Regions from separate parts of the Streptomyces sp. NPDC002911 genome, predicted to be linked through region 2. Evidence: predicted binding sites of a transcription regulator. Region 2 holds the regulator's gene; the other holds the start of a gene.
What was found. The regulator HrcA, encoded in region 2, represses chaperone genes, less so after heat shock. The targets are predictions, from matches to a motif close to TTNGCACTCNGNNNNNCNGAGTGCNAA.

Region 1: a site for HrcA is predicted at 3,482-3,508, ahead of groL (chaperonin GroEL). Genes of this name have one in related genera too.

What each region holds. Positions count from the first base shown of each region.
Region 1 covers NZ_JBSFUO010000004.1:279,114-288,766, forward strand. The annotation lists gene ACWD04_RS09140 (glycosyl hydrolase) at 1-1,136, opposite strand, end outside; gene groL (chaperonin GroEL) at 1,657-3,279, opposite strand; gene ACWD04_RS09150 (cold-shock protein) at 3,685-3,891, opposite strand; gene ACWD04_RS09155 (MoaD/ThiS family protein) at 4,334-4,609, opposite strand; gene thrC (threonine synthase) at 4,639-5,937, opposite strand; SAM riboswitch class I at 5,956-6,083, opposite strand; gene ACWD04_RS09165 (glucosyl-3-phosphoglycerate synthase) at 6,237-7,187, shown strand; gene ACWD04_RS09170 (alpha,alpha-trehalose-phosphate synthase (UDP-forming)) at 7,259-8,635, shown strand; gene otsB (trehalose-phosphatase) at 8,632-9,489, opposite strand.
Region 2 covers NZ_JBSFUO010000002.1:63,773-73,425, reverse strand. The annotation lists gene ACWD04_RS03305 (SpoIIE family protein phosphatase) at 1-1,355, shown strand, start outside; gene hemW (radical SAM family heme chaperone HemW) at 1,408-2,640, shown strand; gene ACWD04_RS03295 (DUF3097 domain-containing protein) at 2,892-3,710, opposite strand; gene ACWD04_RS03290 (MBL fold metallo-hydrolase) at 3,736-4,458, opposite strand; gene hrcA (heat-inducible transcriptional repressor HrcA) at 4,624-5,640, shown strand; gene dnaJ (molecular chaperone DnaJ) at 5,641-6,780, shown strand; gene ACWD04_RS03275 (nitronate monooxygenase) at 6,924-7,997, shown strand; gene ACWD04_RS03270 (16S rRNA (uracil(1498)-N(3))-methyltransferase) at 7,994-8,740, shown strand; gene ACWD04_RS03265 (histidine triad nucleotide-binding protein) at 8,946-9,305, shown strand; gene ACWD04_RS03260 (ribonuclease Z) at 9,317-9,653, shown strand, end outside.

The DNA of each region.
Region 1 (9,653 bases), on a different contig from region 2:
CAGTACGTGTCACTGGCCCCGGAGAACGGGTCGGAGGCGTTCGCCACCTCGTTCAGATAGCCGGTCAGCCGCGCCTTGTCGACCCCGCTCGACGCGGGCAGGGCGGGCAGCACGCCCTGGTTCTTCTGGCTGGTGGTGAAGGACGCGGACTCCCGGACCTTCATCGTGCCGCGCGGGGAGACGTAGGTGTACGGCGTGAGCGCGTCCGTGGTGTGCAGCCACTGGTGGCGGTACAGGGCCTGGAGCGTGCCGCGTTCGGTGCCCTCCTCGGCCTCCGTGGTCAGGCTGTAGGTCGCCTTGACCGTGCCGCCGGTGGACTCCCAGGCCACCTTGGATCCGGTGACGAAGCTGAAGGCGTACTTCCGGTAGGTCGCGAGCGCGTCCGTGGACGGCAGCACGGCGAGCGAGAAGTAGTCCTTGCCGCCGAGGCCCGCGGTGATCGCCGTGCCGGAGACGTTCCAGTCGCTGCCGGTCGGGGCGAAGAGCGCGTAGTGGTGGCCGGCGACCGTGATGCCGAGGACGTTGCCGTTGTCCGCGAAGACGGTGGGTGTGCCGGCCGTGGTGATGCGGGCGTCACCACCGGAGCCCTTGGCGTACACGAAGGGCATACCGTGCCCGATGGTCGTGCGCAGGGTGCGGGTGCCGTCCGACCAGTAGGGGGTGACCGTCCAGTCGGACCAGGCGTCGGCCTTGGTGTCCGGGCTGTTCAAGCCGTTGAGGCCGACGGTGAGGTCGGCCTTGTGGGCGTACTCGTACTGGCGGCCGTCGCCGACGACCGCGGGCGTCGTCGGATAGCCGACCTCCAGTCCGCCGGAGGTCGCCTGATAGGTCAGCGGGTGCCCGTACATCGGGGTGGAGTACGGGTTGCCACCGTAGCGCTGGTAGGCGAGCGAGGACCACCAGTCGTTGGTGGGGACCGGCTTGTCCTTCGCCGCAGCCGTGAGCTTGGGCGTGACGGGGGCGCCGGTGTCGGTGGTGGGGCCGGAAGTACCGGCGGGGCGACTGTCGGTGTAGCTGCCGGACCCTGCGGGGATGGTGGCGGCTGCCGCCGGGGAGGCGGCAGGGCCCAGGCCCACGGCGGCCAGGGCGATGGCCAGAACCGTCGCCGCTGCTGGTCTGGAGAAGGAGGCTTGCATGGGCAGCACCTCGTCATGGGGGGCGGAGAGCTCTTGAGAGCGCTCTCAGGTGCCAAGGAAAGTAAAACTTTTGAAACGTAAGTGTCAAGAGAGCTGACACAGAAGGCAGTTGGGCGTAGTGCAAGGGCGCATGCGTTCAGGTCTTGACGGGAAAGGCTCCGGGTGAGGTGCTCCGGGCTCAGGTTGTGAGAGGGCGGGTGCGGGACGGACGGCCTGGGCGCGGGCAGGGGCTGTCCCGTAGCCCATGGCGGGCGCACAGCGACAGCTACGGCACCTCGCCGTCTTGCTCATACGCCCGGATCCATCCCGTATGCGCACGTCCCTCCCGCCTTGCGATGCACATGCGCTGCTCCACCAGGGATTGCGGGACTTCCCCGGGCCTGGTTCGGCCCGTCGGGCGGAGACCGGTCCTGAACCGGCCGCACGGAACGACGCCGGCCCCCGGGAAGAATCCCGGGGGCCGGCGTCGTACAGGTACTACGGGTGCAGCTGATGCTGCGTGGAGCTGCTGATCCGAGGATCAGAAGTCCATGTCACCGCCCGGCATGCCGCCCGGAGCAGCCGCAGAGGCCTTCTCCGGCTTGTCGGCGATGACGGCCTCGGTGGTGAGGAAGAGCGCGGCGATGGACGCGGCGTTCTGCAGAGCGGAGCGCGTGACCTTCGCCGGGTCGATGATGCCCTCGGCGATCATGTCGACGTACTCGCCGGTCGCGGCGTTGAGGCCGTGACCGATCGGCAGGTTGCGCACCTTCTCGACGATGACGCCGCCCTCGAGACCACCGTTGACGGCGATCTGCTTGAGCGGGGCCTCCAGCGCGAGCTTCACGGCGTTGGCGCCCGTGGCCTCGTCACCGGTCAGGTCGAGCTTCTCGAAGACGGCCGAGGCCTGGAGCAGAGCCACGCCACCACCGGCGACGATGCCCTCCTCGACGGCGGCCTTGGCGTTGCGCACCGCGTCCTCGATGCGGTGCTTGCGCTCCTTGAGCTCCACCTCGGTGGCGGCGCCGGCCTTGATGACGGCCACGCCGCCGGCCAGCTTCGCGAGGCGCTCCTGGAGCTTCTCGCGGTCGTAGTCCGAGTCGGAGTTCTCGATCTCGGCACGGATCTGCTTGACGCGGCCCTGGACCTGGTCGCTGTCACCGCCACCGTCGACGATCGTCGTCTCGTCCTTGGTGATGACGACCTTGCGGGCGGTGCCGAGCAGGTCCAGGCCGGCGTTCTCCAGCTTGAGACCGACCTCCTCGGAGATGACGGTGCCACCGGTGAGGATGGCGATGTCGCCGAGCATGGCCTTGCGGCGGTCACCGAAGCCCGGAGCCTTGACGGCGACGGACTTGAAGGTGCCACGGATCTTGTTGACGACCAGCGTCGACAGGGCCTCGCCCTCGACGTCCTCCGCGATGATCAGCAGCGGCTTACCCGACTGCATGACCTTCTCGAGCAGCGGAAGGAGGTCCTTCACGTTGCTGATCTTGGAGTTGACGATCAGGATGTACGGGTCGTCGAACGACGACTCCATACGCTCCATGTCGGTGGCGAAGTACGCCGAGATGTAGCCCTTGTCGAAGCGCATACCCTCGGTGAGCTCGAGCTCCAGACCGAAGGTCTGGGACTCCTCGACGGTGATGACGCCTTCCTTGCCGACCTTGTCCATAGCCTCGGCGATCTTGGCGCCGATCTCGGTGTCAGCAGCGGAGATGGAGGCGGTCGAAGCGATCTGCTCCTTGGTCTCCACGTCCTTCGCCTGCTCCAGCAGAGCGGCGGAGACGGCCTCGACGGCCTTCTCGATGCCACGCTTCAGAGCCATCGGGTTGGCACCCGCGGCGACGTTGCGCAGACCCTCGCGGACGAGAGCCTGAGCGAGAACGGTGGCGGTGGTCGTACCGTCGCCGGCGACGTCGTCCGTCTTCTTGGCGACCTCCTTGACCAGCTCCGCACCGATCTTCTCGTACGGGTCCTCGAGCTCGATCTCCTTGGCGATGGAAACACCATCGTTGGTGATCGTGGGCGCGCCCCACTTCTTCTCGAGGACGACGTTACGGCCCTTGGGGCCGAGGGTGACCTTGACGGCGTCGGCGAGCTGGTTCATCCCGCGCTCGAGACCGCGCCGTGCCTCCTCGTCGAACGCGATGATCTTGGCCATGTGAAGTGGTCCTCCCGGACTAATGGGGTCTCCCCTGCTCGAACGCAGTTGAGAGCTTGGGGAAGGATTTCTCCGGACCGAGTGGCGCCCGCGACGGACGGCCAGCGTGCTCAGTGGTTCCTTGCCCCACTGAGCCTGCGGGCCTCACCGGCCCGGTCCAAGTTTCTGTCACTCTCACCTCGAGAGTGCTAACGCCCAATGATTAGCACTCGACCCCATAGAGTGCAAGCGCCTTCGAAGAAGGCTCGCTGGGGGCGCGGTGGTCGGGCGACGGGTGGGAGCAGGCGTCCCCCTCGGGATGCAGGCGGCCCGAGGGCGGAAAAGGACGCACGTGAGGCCCGTACCCCTGGTGGGAGGTACGGGCCCCGCGTGCGTGAGTAGCGTCGTTGGCCGACCGCGCCGAGCTCAGCCGACGGCGAGCTTGACCATGTCCGCCTGCGGCCCCTTCTGGCCCTGCGAGATCTCGAATTCAACTCGCTGACCCTCTTCGAGGGTGCGGTACCCGTCCATCTGGATCGCGCTGTAGTGGACGAAAACATCCGCACCACCGTCGACCGCGATGAAGCCGTACCCCTTCTCCGCGTTGAACCACTTGACGGTGCCCTGAGCCATGCCTAACTCCCCTATTACTGGCCCTTACACGGGACCGCACTTCGCGGACCCGGGTCAGAACTCACCCTCCGACAGGAGAGGGTGGCGTGCGCCGGAACGCGTCGACCGCGGCCGAATGTATCTGTCCAACTGCCCTCTGCAACAGGTCAATCGGACGAGAAATCCGGGCACACGTGACAGCGCACATGGGGGGAATGTGTAAGAATCCAGGGCAAGTCGGGCCCGACAAAGGCCACTTATGCCACATAGGGCTCGCGTACTTTGGCTGCTTCTTGTCGCGGCCGGGCGCATTCTCATATGCGGGCGGCGCGGGCAGCTGCGGGGACTTCCCCAACTCTACCGTGCTCAACCATACAGAATGGCCCCCTCCGCTTCTCCGCGGGGGAGGCCATTCCGCTTGACACCGTGCGGTCGGTCAGCCGATCGGGCGCCTGGGCCTCGGTCAGCCTCCGGCGACGGCCGGGATGATCGAGACGCCGGCGCCGTCCGGTGTCGCCGCGTCCAGGCCCCCCTCGAAACGCACGTCGTCGTCGTTGACGTACACGTTGACGAAGCGGCGCAGCTTGCCCTGGTCGTCCAGGACGCGGGCGCCGATGCCCGGGTGGTTCTGCTCCAGGGACGCGAGGACCTCGGAGAGGGTCGCGCCCTCGGCCGGGACCTCGGCCTGACCGCCCGTGTAGGTGCGGAGGATGGTGGGGATACGGACCTTGACGCTCATGTGGGTGCCTTCCTCGGTCTCTCGGGTGGTCAGTTGGCGGCGGCGAGGCCGGCGTCGCGGAACGCGTCCAGGCTGGGCCGGATCGTCGCCGACAGGCCGGTCGTCGGGGCGACCGCGTCGAGCGTCTTCAGCCCGTCGCCGGTGTTCAGGACGACGGTGGTCAGCGTCGGATCGAGCAGACCGGCGTCGATCAGCTTCTTCGTCACGCCGACCGTCACCCCGCCCGCCGTCTCGGCGAAGATGCCCTCGGTACGGGCCAGCAGCTTGATCGCGTCGACGACCTGCTCGTCGTTGACGTCCTCCACGGCACCACCGGTGCGACGGGCGATGTCCAGGACGTACGGGCCGTCGGCCGGGTTACCGATTGCCAGGGACTTGGCGATGGTGTTCGGCTTCTGCGGGCGCACGACGTCGTGGCCGGCCTTGAAGGCCGTGGAGACCGGGGAGCAGCCCTCGGCCTGGGCACCGAAGATCTTGTACGGCTTGTCCTCGACGAGACCGAGCTTGATCAGCTCCTGCAGGCCCTTGTCGATCTTCGTGAGCTGCGAGCCGGACGCGATCGGGATGACGAGCTGGTCGGGCAGCTGCCAGCCGAGCTGCTCGCAGATCTCGTACGCCAGGGTCTTGGAGCCCTCGCCGTAGTACGGCCGCAGGTTGACGTTGACGAAGCCCCAGCCCTCACCGAGCGGGTCGCCGATGAGCTCCGAGCAGAAGCGGTTGACGTCGTCGTAATTGCCCTCGATACCGACCAGCTCGCCGCCGTACACCGCAGCCATGACGACCTTGCCCTGCTCCAGGTCGTGCGGGATGAACACACACGAGCGGAAGCCTGCGCGGGCCGCGGCGGCACCCACCGCACCGGCGAGGTTGCCGGTGGAGGAGCAGGAGAGAGTGGTGAATCCGAAGGCGCGGGCGGCCTCGACGGCGATGGCGACCACACGGTCCTTGAAGGAGTGCGTCGGGTTGCCGGAGTCGTCCTTGACGTACAGCCCGCCGGTCACGCCCAGCTCACGGGCGAGGTTGTCGGCCTTGACCAGCTTCGTGAAACCGGGGTTGATGTTGGGCTTGTCCGCGACATCGGAGGGGACCGGCAGCAGCGGCGCATAGCGCCAGATGTTGTTCGGCCCCTCGGCGATGCGCTTCTTCAGCTCTTCGGGGGAGCCGCTCGGCAGGTCGTACGCCACTTCGAGCGGCCCGAAACAGGACGCGCAGGCGAAAAGGGGGCCCAGCTCGAAACGCTCGCCGCATTCGCGGCAGGAGAGCGCCACGGCGGGACCGAGGTCCACGGGGGAAGAATTGGTGTTCGGTGCAACTGTCTGCACGGCCATGATGGCGGAGGCCCTTTCTCCTCATCTTCCTTGCGACGTATTTCGCCACAAGACGGAATTGGCACCTTCCCCACCGTGACCTCGCGGTCGGCAGGAGGGTTGCCGGGACTTCAACGGGCCGTTCCCTCAGTCCCTCTGGATGAGCGCTGTGGCACCGGACCATGGATCCGGGCGTTTATTCGCGGACCGACCCCGACATACGAGGGTCATCCGCGTTGTTCAAGACTGTAACCGAAGCACCGGACGGTTGAGATAGTCGTCCGAACCGCGAGATGGATCACATACAGGGAGTATCGACCGTGCTGGAAGAGGTGGAACGCTGGCTGACCAGGCGTTCCTGGTCAGCTGCCGACCGCCCGCTCGACCGGCTCACGGCCGCACGGCTGAGAGATCCGCACCGCTCGCGCGTGAGCGTCGTGCTGCCGGCGCTGAACGAGGAGGCGACGGTCGGCGCGATCGTCGCTGAGATCCGGCGCGAGCTGATGGAGAAGGTCCAGCTCGTCGACGAGCTGGTGGTGATCGACTCCGGATCCACCGACGCCACCGCCGAGGAGGCGAGACGGGCCGGCGCCCGGGTCGTGCACCGGGACGCGATCCTGCCCCGGATCCCCGCCCTCCCCGGCAAGGGCGAGGTCCTGTGGCGATCACTCCTGGTGACCAGCGGGGAGATCGTCTGCTTCGTCGACGCGGACCTCAAGGACTTCTCCGCGGACTTCGTGTCCGGAACCGTCGGCCCGCTGCTGACCGACCCCTCGGTGCATTTCGTCAAGGCCATGTACGACCGACCGCTGGGCGAAACCGCAGGCCAGGGCGGCCGGGTGACCGAGCTCGTGGCCCGCCCGCTACTCAATCTGCACTGGCCGCGACTGGCCGGTTTCGTTCAGCCGCTGGGCGGTGAATACGCGGCACGGCGCTCCCTGCTGGAGCGGCTCCCCTTCCCGGTCGGCTACGGAGTGGAGCTGGGTCTCCTCGTCGACGCACTGCACACGGTCGGCCTGGACGCGCTGGCACAGGTCGACGTCGGCGTCCGCAGACACCGCCACCAGGACGGCCAGGCCCTCGGCCGGATGGCTGCCACGATCTACCGCACCGCGCAGCTGCGGCTCTCCCGTGGAGCGCTCGTACGTCCCGAGATCACCCAGTTCGAGCGGGGCCCCGACGGCTTCGTGCCCCGCACCCATGCGGTGGACACCGAGGAACGACCGCCGATGCGGGACATCGCGGAGTACGCGTCACGAAACGCGGCGTAACGATTCCTCACGCGCAGTCTCCGCAGTCACCTCACGTTTGGAGCCTTCCCTGACGGGCTAGGTTCGGGTACATGGTCTCCGAGCACTCCGCCCAGGTCCTCGTCGCGTCCAACCGCGGCCCGGTGTCGTACGCCCTGCGGGAGGACGGCACGCTCGACGCGAAGCGGGGCGGGGGCGGACTCGTCTCCGGCCTGAGCGCGGTCGACGACAAGCTGTGGGTGTGCGCCGCCCTCAGCGACGGCGACCGCGAGGCGGTCCGGCGCGGGGTGTCCGAGTCCGGCGTCCGGATGCTCGACATCGACGCACGGGTCCACGCCGACGCGTACAACGGCATCGCGAATTCGGTGCTCTGGTTCGTCCACCACATGATCTACCAGACGCCGCTGGAGCCCGTGTTCGACGCGGAGTTCCGCCGGCAGTGGGCCTCCTACGAGGCGTACAACCAGGCCTTCGCGGAGGCACTCGCCGAGGAGGCGGGGGAGGGTGCCGCGGTCCTGGTGCAGGACTACCACCTCTCGCTGGTCCCCGGCATACTGCGCGAACTCCGTCCCGACCTGCGGATCGGGCACTTCTCGCACACCCCCTGGGCGCCCGTCGACTACTTCCGGCTGCTGCCCGACGACATCGGCGAGCAACTGCTCAAGGGCATCCTGGGCGCAGACCGCGCCGCGTTCCTGACCCGTCGATGGGCGGACGCCTTCATCGGCTGCTGCACGGAAGTCCTCGGTGGCACCGGCCACACCCGGATCGGGGTGCACGGGCTGGGCGCCGACGCGGACTTCCTGCGCCGCCGCTCCCGCGAGGCGGACGTCGACGCGCGCATGGAGATCCTGCGGGAGCAGGTGGGAGCGGACCGCCGCACGATCGTGCGGGTGGACCGCACGGAGCTCTCCAAGAACATCGTCCGCGGACTGCACGCCTACCGGGCACTGCTGGAGGAGCGCCCCGAGTGGCGCGAGCGCGTGGTCCACGTCGCGTTCGCCTACCCCTCGCGGCAGGACCTCTCGGTCTACCGCGACTACACGGCGGAGGTCCAGCGGGTCGCCGACGCCGTCAACGCGGACTACGGCACGGAGGACTGGACCCCGGTCCTGCTCCACGTCGACGACGACTTCGCCCGCTCCCTGGCGGCGTACCGGCTGGCGGACGTGGCCCTGGTCAACCCCATCCGCGACGGCATGAACCTGGTCGCCAAGGAGGTCCCGGTCGTCTCGGACCACGGCTGCGCCCTGGTGCTCTCCCGGGAGGCCGGTGCGTACGAGGAGCTGGGCGAGCACGCGATCGTGGTCAACCCGTACGACGTGTCGGCCACGGCGGCGGCACTGCACGAGGCGCTCACGATGGACCCCGGTGAGCGGGAGGCGCGCTCGAAGCGCCTGGCCGCCGCCGCGACCGCGCTGCCGCCGCAGCAGTGGTTCCTGGACCAGCTGGAAGCGCTGCGGGGTTAGCTCCGGTTGATCTGCCGGGCCAGCGAGTGGAGCAGCTCCGCCACCGCCGCCGGGCCCGGCAGCGACAGATCGGCGCGCTCGGCGAGTTCGGGGACCTCGGTGCCGCTGCACACCAGCAGCCCGGCGGTGCCCCGGGTGCGGAGCTTCTCCACGGCGGCGTACGCGGCCAGGTCGCCGAGGTCGTCGCCGGCGTACAGCACCGCCTCGGCGCCGGTCTCCTCCACGTACTCCTCCAGCGCCACGCCCTTGTCCATGCCCGGTGGGCGCAACTCCAGGACGAGACGGCCCGGTTCGACGATCAGACCATGACGGGCGGCGAGGCCGATCAGCGGGGCGCGCAGGGCCTCGAAGGCGGCCTGCGGGTCGGCGGCACGGCGGGTGTGCACGGCGAGAGCGCGGCCGCCCTTCTCCTCGACCCAGATGCCGCTGTCCGTGCCGGTACCCGCCTCCTCCAGCACTGCGGGGAGCTCCGCCCGGACGGCTTCCACGCCGGGGTCCGGGGCGGGGGCGCGCACGGTGGCGGTGGCCGCGTCCCAGCGTTCGGCGCCGTAGTGCCCGAGGACGACGAGGTGGTCCAGGCCCGGCGCCCCGGCGAAGCCGCCGTACCGCACGGCGGTGTCGGCCGGGCGACCGGTGATCACGGCGACGGCGGCGACCTGGGGCGCCAGCGCGGAGAGGGCCGGGACGACGGCGGGGTGGGCGCGGGACTGTTCCGGGTCCGGGACGATGTCGGCGAGCGTGCCGTCGAAGTCGAGCGCGACGACCGCGCGGGAGGGGCGGGCGAGGAGTGCGGCCAGGCCTTCGCGGCCGGCCTGGGTGGACGGGGTCGGGAGGGGATGCGCCGGGTTACCCATGGCCCGAGCCTATCGGCGACCGGGGGTTCGTGGCGGAGCTCCGCCCCCGAGCCCCTCGTCCTCGAAGGCCGGCGAGGCTGGATTCCGCCCCTGCTCTCGGCCCCTGCTTTCGGCACCTGCTTCCGCTCCCGGCTTTCGACCCCGCCCGGCGCCCGGCGGAGCCG
Region 2 (9,653 bases):
CCGGCGACATGCTCGTCCCCGCAGGCGGGCACGCCGCGCGCGACGACGCCGGCTGGGACGGGCGCGGCGGGCTCTCCTTCCTCGCCGAGGCCTCCGGCCTCCTCGCGGGCCAGCTCGACGAGAACCTGGTGGCCTCGATAGCGGGCCGGCTCCTGGTGCCCCGCCTCGCCGACTGGTGTGCGATATGGCTGGAATGCGAGGGCGGCGGCCCGGCGGCCGCTCCCCGGCTCGCGGGGGTCTGGCACAGCGACGAGGCGCGGACCGAGCTGCTGCGGCCCGCACTGGAGAAGGAGCCACTCCGCCTGCCGGGAAGCGTCGGTACCGGCCCCGTATCCATGCCGTGGCCGGGAGGCGCGACGGCGGAGCGCGGGGAGGGCACAGGCGCCGCGCTCGCCCACCGCATCACCTCGGGCGGACGCACGCTCGGCGCCGTCCTCGTGGGCCGCGAGGGCGCCGACCACATCCCCGACGAGGTCGCCGCCCTCCTCGCGGACTTCGTACGCCGGGTCGGCCTCGCGGTGGGCGCCGCCCGCGCCTACACCCGCCAGGCCACCATCAGCCGCGTCCTCCAGCGCGGCCTGTTGCCCAGCAAGGTCGCCGACATACCTGGCGTCACCAGCGCCCTGGTGTACGAGCCGGGGGACGACGGCGTGGTCGGCGGCGACTTCTACGACCTCTTTCCGTGCCCCGGCGGCCGATGGTGCTTCGTGCTCGGGGACGTCCAGGGCAGCGGTCCCGAAGCCGCCGTCGTCACCGGCCTCGCCCGGCCCTGGCTGCGCCTGCTGTCCCGGGAGGGATTCCGCGTCGGTGAGGTCCTCGACCGGCTCAACCGGCTCCTCCTGGACGACGCCATGGAAGCGGCCGAGGCCGCCGCCCTCATGGTCGCGGCGGCCGGCGGTCAGCAGATCCAGGGCGGCGAACAGATGCAGGACGGCTCCCAGTCCCGCTTCCTCTCCCTGCTGTACGGCGACCTCGTGCCGCTCCCGGACGGCGGTGTGCGCTGCACCGTGGCGAGCGCCGGCCATCCGCTCCCACTGCTGCTGCGCCCCGACGGCTCCGTACGCCCGGCCGCCGAGCCGCAGGTGCTGCTCGGGGTCGTCGAGGATGTGGCGTACGAGAGCCAGAGCTTCGACCTGGCGCCGGGCGACAGCCTCCTCTGTGTCACCGACGGGGTGACCGAGCGGCGCTCGGGGCGGCTGATGTTCGACGACGGCGACGGCCTCGCACGGGTCCTGGCCGGCTGCGCCGGGCTTCCGGCCGCCGGGATAGCAGACCGGATCAAGCGGGCCGTCCATGCCTTCGCCGAGCGCCCGCCCGACGACGACCTGGCCTTGCTCGTGATCCAGGTGGACTGATACGGACCGCAGCTGTGCGGGGCAGCTCCGCCGGCGAGTGACAATGGACGGTATGCCTTCCGTACTGCCCGATGGTGAGCCCGTGCCCGACGACGGGGCGCTGCCCCGCCATGCCCTGGAAGGCGCGGCCGGCCGGCCGCTCGGCTTCTACCTGCACGTGCCGTACTGCGCCACGCGCTGCGGCTACTGCGACTTCAACACCTACACCGCGACCGAGCTGCGCGGTTCCGGCGGCGCCCTGGCGTCCCGGGACAACTACGCGGCCCATCTGACCGAGGAGGTCCGCCAGGCCCGAAAGGTGCTCGGCGACGACCCCCGCCCGGTCCGCACGGTCTTCGTCGGCGGCGGTACACCGACGCTGCTGCCCGCCGCCGACCTCGTCCGGATGCTCGCGGCGATCCGTGAGGAGTTCGGGCTGGCGGAGGACGCCGAGATCACCACGGAGGCCAATCCCGAGTCCGTCGATCCGGCGTATCTCGCGGAGCTGCGGGAAGGCGGCTTCAACCGGATCTCCTTCGGCATGCAGAGCGCCCGGCAGCACGTCCTGAAGATCCTGGACCGCACCCACACTCCCGGCAGGCCCGAGGCCTGTGTCGCCGAGGCCCGTGCGGCCGGCTTCGAGCACGTCAACCTCGACCTGATCTACGGGACCCCCGGCGAGTCCGACGACGACTGGCGGGCCTCCCTCGACGCGGCGATCGGCGCCGGACCCGACCATGTGTCGGCGTATGCGCTGATCGTCGAGGAGGGGACCCAGCTCGCCCGGCGTATCCGCCGCGGTGAGGTTTCGATGACCGACGACGACGTCCACGCCGACCGCTATCTGATCGCCGACGAGGCGATGGCGGCGGCGGGCTTCTCCTGGTACGAGGTGTCGAACTGGTCCCGGACGCCCGAGGGCCGCTGCCTGCACAACGAGCTGTACTGGCGCGGCGCCGACTGGTGGGGCGCCGGACCGGGGGCGCACAGCCACGTCGGCGGGGTGCGCTGGTGGAACGTCAAGCACCCCGGGGCCTACGCGCAGGCCTTGGCCGAGGGCCGTTCGCCCGGCGCGGGACGTGAGGTGCTCGGTGACGAGGACCGTCGGGTCGAGCGCATTCTGCTGGAGCTGCGGCTCGTCGAGGGCTGCCCGCTGACCCTGCTCGCCCCCGCCGGCCTCGCGGCGGCCGGCCGCGCGGTGACGGACGGGCTGCTGGAGCCCGGGCCGTACGGTGAGGGCCGCGCGGTCCTCACCCTGCGGGGCCGGCTGCTGGCCGACGCCGTGGTGCGGAACCTGGTGGACTGAGGCCGTACGGGGCGCCCGCGTACCACGGAGACGCCCTACGCCCACCGGGCAGCCGCGTGGGTGAGGGGAGTCCGGCCACCCGCTGCCCGGCCGCACACGATGCGTCTCTGCGTGCGTCCGGTCCCGGGCCGGTGGCCTCGACGACGTTCACTCTGCCCGAGGCCGGACATCCGCGTGTCGACACCCTCGACCCGGCCCACGAGGTGTGCGCGGGGATCGGGTACCGGGTCCTGGTCAACGGTCCCGGGGCTTCAGCCAGGGAGGGTGACGAAGTCAATCAATTCCTCGACGCGGCCCAGCAGTTGCGGCTCCAGGTCCTTGTACGAGCCAACCTTGGAAAGAATGTGCTGCCAGGCCGCACCGGTGTTCTCCGGCCAGCCCAGCGCACGGCACACGCCCGTCTTCCAGTCCTGGCCGCGCGGCACCACCGGCCACCCGGAAATGCCCACGGACGACGGCTTCACGGCCTCCCAGACATCGATGTACGGATGGCCCACCACCAGCACGTGCGCGTCGGTGACCTGAGCGGCGATCCGGGACTCCTTGGATCCGGGCACCAGATGGTCGACCAGGACACCGAGCCGGGCGTCCGGGCCGGGCATGAACTCCCGCACGATCGCCGGCAGGTCGTCGACGCCCTCCAGATACTCGACCACCACGCCCTCGATGCGCAGGTCGTCGCCCCAGACCCGCTCGACGAGCTCGGCGTCGTGCCGCCCCTCCACATAGATCCGGCTCGCCCTCGCCACGCGTGCCCGCGCCCCGGGTACCGCCACCGAACCGGAGGCCGTACGGGAGGGGCGGGCGGGACCGCCGGCCGACGGGCGTACGAGGGTGACCACCTTGCCCTCCAGCAGGAAGCCGCGCGGCTCCATCGGGAACACCCGGTGCTTACCGAAGCGGTCCTCCAGCGTGACCGTCGGCCCCTGGGCCGTCCTCTCGCACAGGATCACCGCCCCGCAGAAGCCGGTGTGGGCCTCCTCGACGACCAGATCGGGCTCGGCGGGGACCTCGGGAGCGTGGGCGGACTTCTTCCACGGCGGAGTCAGATCCGGCTGGTAGCTGCGCATGGCACGACGATAAACGGCCGCCCTTTCACGACACGCCGAAGCGGGCGGCCAGTTGGTCGCGCTGGGCCCGCACGAAGGCCGCGTCCACCACCGCGCCGTGGCCCGGCACGTACAGCGCGTCCTCGCCGCCCAGCTCCAGCAGCCGGTCCAGCGCGGCCGGCCAGCGCGAGGGGACCGCATCCCGGCCCGCCTGCGGTTCGCCGGACTCCTCGACCAGATCGCCGCAGAGCACCACGACGGGGGAGCCCGGCACGAGTACCACGAGGTCGTGGCCGCTGTGACCGGGGCCCACATTGGCCAGCAGCACCTGGAACCCGCCGCCGAGGTCGAGCGTCCACTCGCCGCTGACCTGATGTCGCGGGGCCACCAGGGCGTCCGTGGCCGCCGTGGCGTCCGCCTCACTCATCCCGTGCCGCAGCGCGTCCGCGCGCAGCTCCTCGGCGCCCCGCCGCAGCAGATCCGCCGTGCCGACCGCCCCGTAGACCTCCGCCCCGGAGAAGGCGGCGGTGCCCAGAACGTGGTCGAAGTGCGGATGGCTCAGTGCGATATGCGTCACCCTCCGGCCCAGCATCGCCTCCGCCTGGGTCCGCAGCTCGACGCCCTCCCGGAGCGTCGAACCGGTGTCGTAGAGCAGCACGCCCTCCGCTCCGGCCACCAGCGCGGCGGTCGCGTCCCAGACGGGAAGGCGCCGCCGCCCCGTACCGTTGCCCAACCGCTCCCAGCCGAGCTCTTCCCAAGAGACGTCCATAGGGCGACGCTATCGGCAACGACCTGCGCAGTCCCGTGACGGCGTGGCCGGCCGCCCTTGCCCCGGGCCCACCCCGCCCCCGTACACTGACCAGGGGGACTGCTGGCACTCGAACGCACAGAGTGCCAGGTAGACACCGGAGAACCACAGCTGGAGGTGTGCGCGGTGCTCAGTGAACGCAGACTCGAAGTGCTGCGCGCCATCGTCCAGGACTACGTCGGCACCGAGGAGCCCGTCGGCTCCAAGGCGCTCACGGAGCGGCACAGGCTCGGGGTCTCCCCGGCGACTGTCCGCAACGACATGGCGGTGCTGGAGGACGAGGGCTTCATCGCCCAGCCGCACACGAGTGCGGGCCGTATTCCGACGGACAAGGGCTACCGTCTCTTTGTCGACAAGCTCGCGGGCGTCAAACCCCTGTCGTCGCCGGAGCGCCGGGCCATTCAGAATTTTCTCGACGGCGCGGTCGACCTCGACGACGTCGTGGGCCGCACGGTCCGGCTGCTCGCGCAGCTGACCAGGCAGGTCGCCGTCGTGCAGTACCCCTCGCTGACCCGGTCGACGGTCCGGCACGTGGAGCTGCTGTCGCTGGCTCCGGCTCGGCTGATGCTGGTACTGATCACGGACACGGGCCGGGTCGAACAGCGTATGATCGATTGCCCTGCACCGTTCGGTGACACGTCACTGGCCGATCTGCGGGCCCGGCTCAACAGCCGGGTCGTCGGACGACGCTTCGCGGACGTCCCCCGGCTGGTGCAGGACCTGCCTGAGGCCTTCGAAAACGAGGACCGGGGAACCGTATCCACGGTGCTCTCCGTTCTTCTCGAAACTCTGGTCGAAGAAACGGAGGAGCGGCTGATCATCGGCGGCACCTCCAATCTCACCCGCTTCGGGCACGATTTCCCTGTGATGATCCGGCCGGTGCTGGAGGCATTGGAGGAGCAGGTCGTGCTGCTGAAGCTGCTCGGTGAGGCAACGGATTCAGGCATGACCGTACGGATCGGGCACGAGAACGCCCATGAGGGCCTCAACTCCACGTCCGTCGTCGCGGTCGGCTACGGTTCGGGCGACGAGGCAGTCGCCAAACTCGGCGTGGTCGGACCGACCCGCATGGACTACCCCGGAACGATGGGAGCGGTACGCGCAGTGGCACGTTACGTCGGACAGATCCTGGCGGATTCGTAAGTGGCCACGGACTACTACGCCGTACTCGGCGTGCGCCGCGACGCATCTCAGGACGAGATCAAGAAGGCATTCCGTCGGCTCGCTCGCGAGCTGCACCCGGATGTCAACCCGGATCCGAAGACCCAGGAGCGGTTCAAGGAGATCAACGCCGCTTACGAGGTGTTGTCGGACCCGCAGAAGAAGCAGGTCTACGACCTCGGCGGTGACCCGCTGTCCGCCTCTGGCGGCGGCGGTGGAGCGGGAGGGTTCGGAGCCGGCGGCTTCGGCAACTTCAGCGACATCATGGACGCGTTCTTCGGCAACGCCGCCCAGCGCGGGCCCCGTTCGCGGACACGGCGCGGCCAGGACGCGATGATCCGGCTGGAGATCGACCTCAACGAGGCGGCCTTCGGTACGACCAAGGACATCCAGGTCGACACGGCGGTCGTCTGTACGACCTGCAGTGGCGAGGGCGCCGCACCCGGCACCTCCGCGCAGACCTGTGACATGTGCCGCGGCCGTGGCGAGGTCTCCCAGGTCACCAGGTCCTTCCTCGGCCAGGTCATGACCTCACGGCCCTGCCCGCAGTGTCAGGGCTTCGGCACGGTCGTCCCGACGCCGTGCCCCGAGTGCGCCGGTGACGGCCGTATCCGCTCGCGGCGCACCCTCACCGTGAAGATCCCCGCCGGTGTCGACAACGGCACCCGGATCCAGCTCGCGGGCGAGGGTGAGGTCGGCCCCGGCGGCGGCCCCGCCGGCGACCTGTACGTCGAGATCCACGAGCTCTCCCACGCCGTGTTCCAACGGCGGGGAGACGACCTGCACTGCACGGTCACCATTCCGATGACGGCCGCTGCGCTCGGTACGCAGGTGCCGCTCGAGACGCTCGACGGTCTGGAGGAGATCGACATCAGGCCGGGCACCCAGTCCGGTCAGTCGGTCCCGCTGCACGGGCGGGGCATCACGCACCTGCGCGGTGGCGGGCGCGGGGACCTGATCGTGCACGTCGAGGTCCTGACCCCGACGAAGATGGACCCCGAACAGGAGCGCCTCCTGCGGGAGCTGTCCAAGCTGCGCGGCGAGGAGCGGCCCACCGGTCAGTTCCAGCCAGGGCAGCAGGGGCTGTTCTCCCGCCTGAAGGACGCCTTCAACGGCCGCTGAGCCGTGTCACCGCACCGTCCGCCGGTCCCGCACCGGCGGGCGGTGCGGTGTGTGCGGCGGCCGGTCCGCTGTATATGCGGCGGCCGGTCCGCTGTATATAGGGCCGATTCGGCACGATCCGCCGGACGTGGCACGATGCCGTCATGTCCTTGGCGCTGACCGATCTCTGCCGGTATCCGATCGTGCAGGCCCCGATGGCGGGTGGTGTCTCCCGCCCGGAGCTGGCCGCAGCCGTCACCGAGGCCGGAGGCATCGGTTTCCTCGCCGCCGGTTACAAGACCGCGGACGGGATGTACAACGAGGTCGAGCAGCTGCGGAGGTTGACCGGCGGGTGCTTCGGCGTCAACCTCTTCATGCCGCAGCCGCTGGTCGCCGACCCCAGTGCGGTCGAGGTCTACCGCCACCAGCTCGCCGGCGAGGGCGCCTGGTACGAGACCCCTCTCGGCGACCCGGACTCCAGCGGCGACGACGGCTACGAGGCCAAGGTCGCGATCCTGCTGGAAGACCCCGTACCCGTGGTGTCCTTCACCTTCGGGTGCCCCACCCGTGAGGTACTCGAGGCGTTCGCCGCCGCCGGCACGCTCACCGTCGTCACGGTCACCTCGCCCCAGGAGGCGCGGAACGCCCAGTGGGCGGGCGCCGCCGCCCTCTGTGTCCAGGGCGGAGAGGCGGGCGGCCATCAGTCCACGCACCGCGACGATCCGCAGGGCGGTCTCAGCGGCACCGGACTGCTCTCCCTGATCGCCGAGGTCCGCGAATCCGTGCGGCTGCCCGTGATCGCGGCCGGCGGGCTGATGCGCGGCTCCCAGATCACCGGCGTCCTCGCGGCCGGGGCCGACGCGGCGCAGCTCGGTACGGCATTCCTGGCCTGCCCCGAGTCGGGGGCGCACCCGCTGCACAAGCAGGCCCTGACCAACCCGCTGTTCGTTACCACGACCCTGACCCGGGCCTTCTCCGGCCGCCCCGCGCGGGGGCTGGTCAACCGGTTCGTCCGGGAGCACGGCCCGTACGCCCCCGCCGCCTACCCGCAGGTGCACCTGCTGACCAGCGGGCTGCGCAGGGCCGCCGCCAAGGCCGGGGACGCGCAGGGTATGGCCCTGTGGGCGGGCCAGGGACACCGCATGGCACGCGAGCTGCCCGCCGGGGAGCTCGTGGGCCTGCTCGCCGCCGAAATGGAAGCCGCACGTGCGGCAGTAAGTGTGAGGAGTGCCCAGTGACGGCACCGGTCTTCGTGGTCGAACGACTGCCCGGTGGGCCGGAGTTCGTCCTGGACGGACCCGAGGGGCGGCACGCCGTGTCCGTGAAGCGGCTGAACCCGGGGGAGGACGTCGTCCTGACCGATGGGCGGGGCCGGTGGGCGGAAGGCGTCGTACGGGCGGCCGAGGGCAAGGACCGGCTCGTCGTCGGCGGTCTGGAGCCGGTGCGCGAGGAGCCGGCGCCCACTCCCTCCATCACCGTCGTCCAGGCGCTGCCCAAGGGCGACCGCGGTGAGCTCGCCGTGGAGACGATGACCGAGACGGGCGTCGACTCGATCGTGCCGTGGCAGGCCGCGCGCTGCATCACGCAGTGGAAGGGCGACCGCGGGCTCAAGTCCCTGGCCAAGTGGCGCAGCACCGCACGTGAGGCGGGGAAGCAGTCGCGCCGGGTCCGTTTCCCCGAGGTGGCGGAGGCCATGACGACCAAACAGGTCGCCGCCCTGCTGGCCGGGGCGGACTTCGCGGGGGTCCTGCACGAGGACCGGGACACCGGCAGCGAACCGCTCGCCACCGCCGAACTCCCCGCCCAAGGCACGATCGTGCTGGTCGTGGGCCCGGAGGGCGGGGTCTCCCCCCAGGAGCTTGCCGCTTTCGCCGAGGCGGGCGCGCCCGCGTACCGGCTCGGCCCCAGTGTACTGCGCACCTCGACCGCGGGGACGGCCGCGGCGGCCCTGCTGATGGGACGCACCGGGCGCTGGAGCTGAGGGCCGGAGACCCCAGGAGCCGTTCCGAGGACCGGGCGAGCGTCCCCCAGCAGGCGCTGTTCCCGGACCGGGCTCGAAACCCATCCTGATGACTGTCGGGGTGTTCACAGGCCCGGGACACGCTGACCGTCCGTCCGCCGGGTACGGCCGGATAGCATGCCGGTGTACCGATCACGCTCACCGAACGACCGAGGAGGCCCGGGCCATGGCGGGAGAACCGCAGACCGACTGCCTGTTCTGCAAGATCGTCACGGGTGACATCCCGGCGACGATCGTCCGCGAGAGCGACACGACCGTCGCCTTCCGCGACATAAACCCCCAGGCTCCGACCCACGTCCTGGTCATTCCCAAGGCGCACTACCCGGACGCCGCCGCCCTCGCCGCCGCCGAACCGCAGACCGCCGCCGCGGTGCTGCGCGAGGCGGGCCTGGTCGCCGCCGACGAGAAGATCGTCGAGGGCGGCTACCGCATCGTCCTCAACACCGGTGCCGGCGCCGGACAGACCGTCTTCCACGCGCACGCCCACGTCCTGGGCGGCCGCGGGATGCAGTGGCCCCCCGGCTAGGGTCACCACCCGTGTCCGTACGAGAACTCGTGGTCCTCGGCACCGCCAGCCAGGTGCCGACACGTCACCGTAACCACAACGGCTACCTGCTGCGCTGGGACGGCGAGGGCATCCTCTTCGACCCGGGCGAGGGGACCCAGCGTCAGATGCTGCGGGCCGGCGTCGCCGCGCACGACATCAACCGGATCTGCGTCACGCACTTCCACGGCGACCACTCCCTCGGCCTGGCCGGAGTGATTCAGCGGATCAACCTGGACCAGGTCCCGCACCCCGTCACCGCCCACTTCCCGGCGAGCGGACAGCGCTTCTTCGACCGGCTGCGGTACGCGACCGCCTACCGCGAGTCGG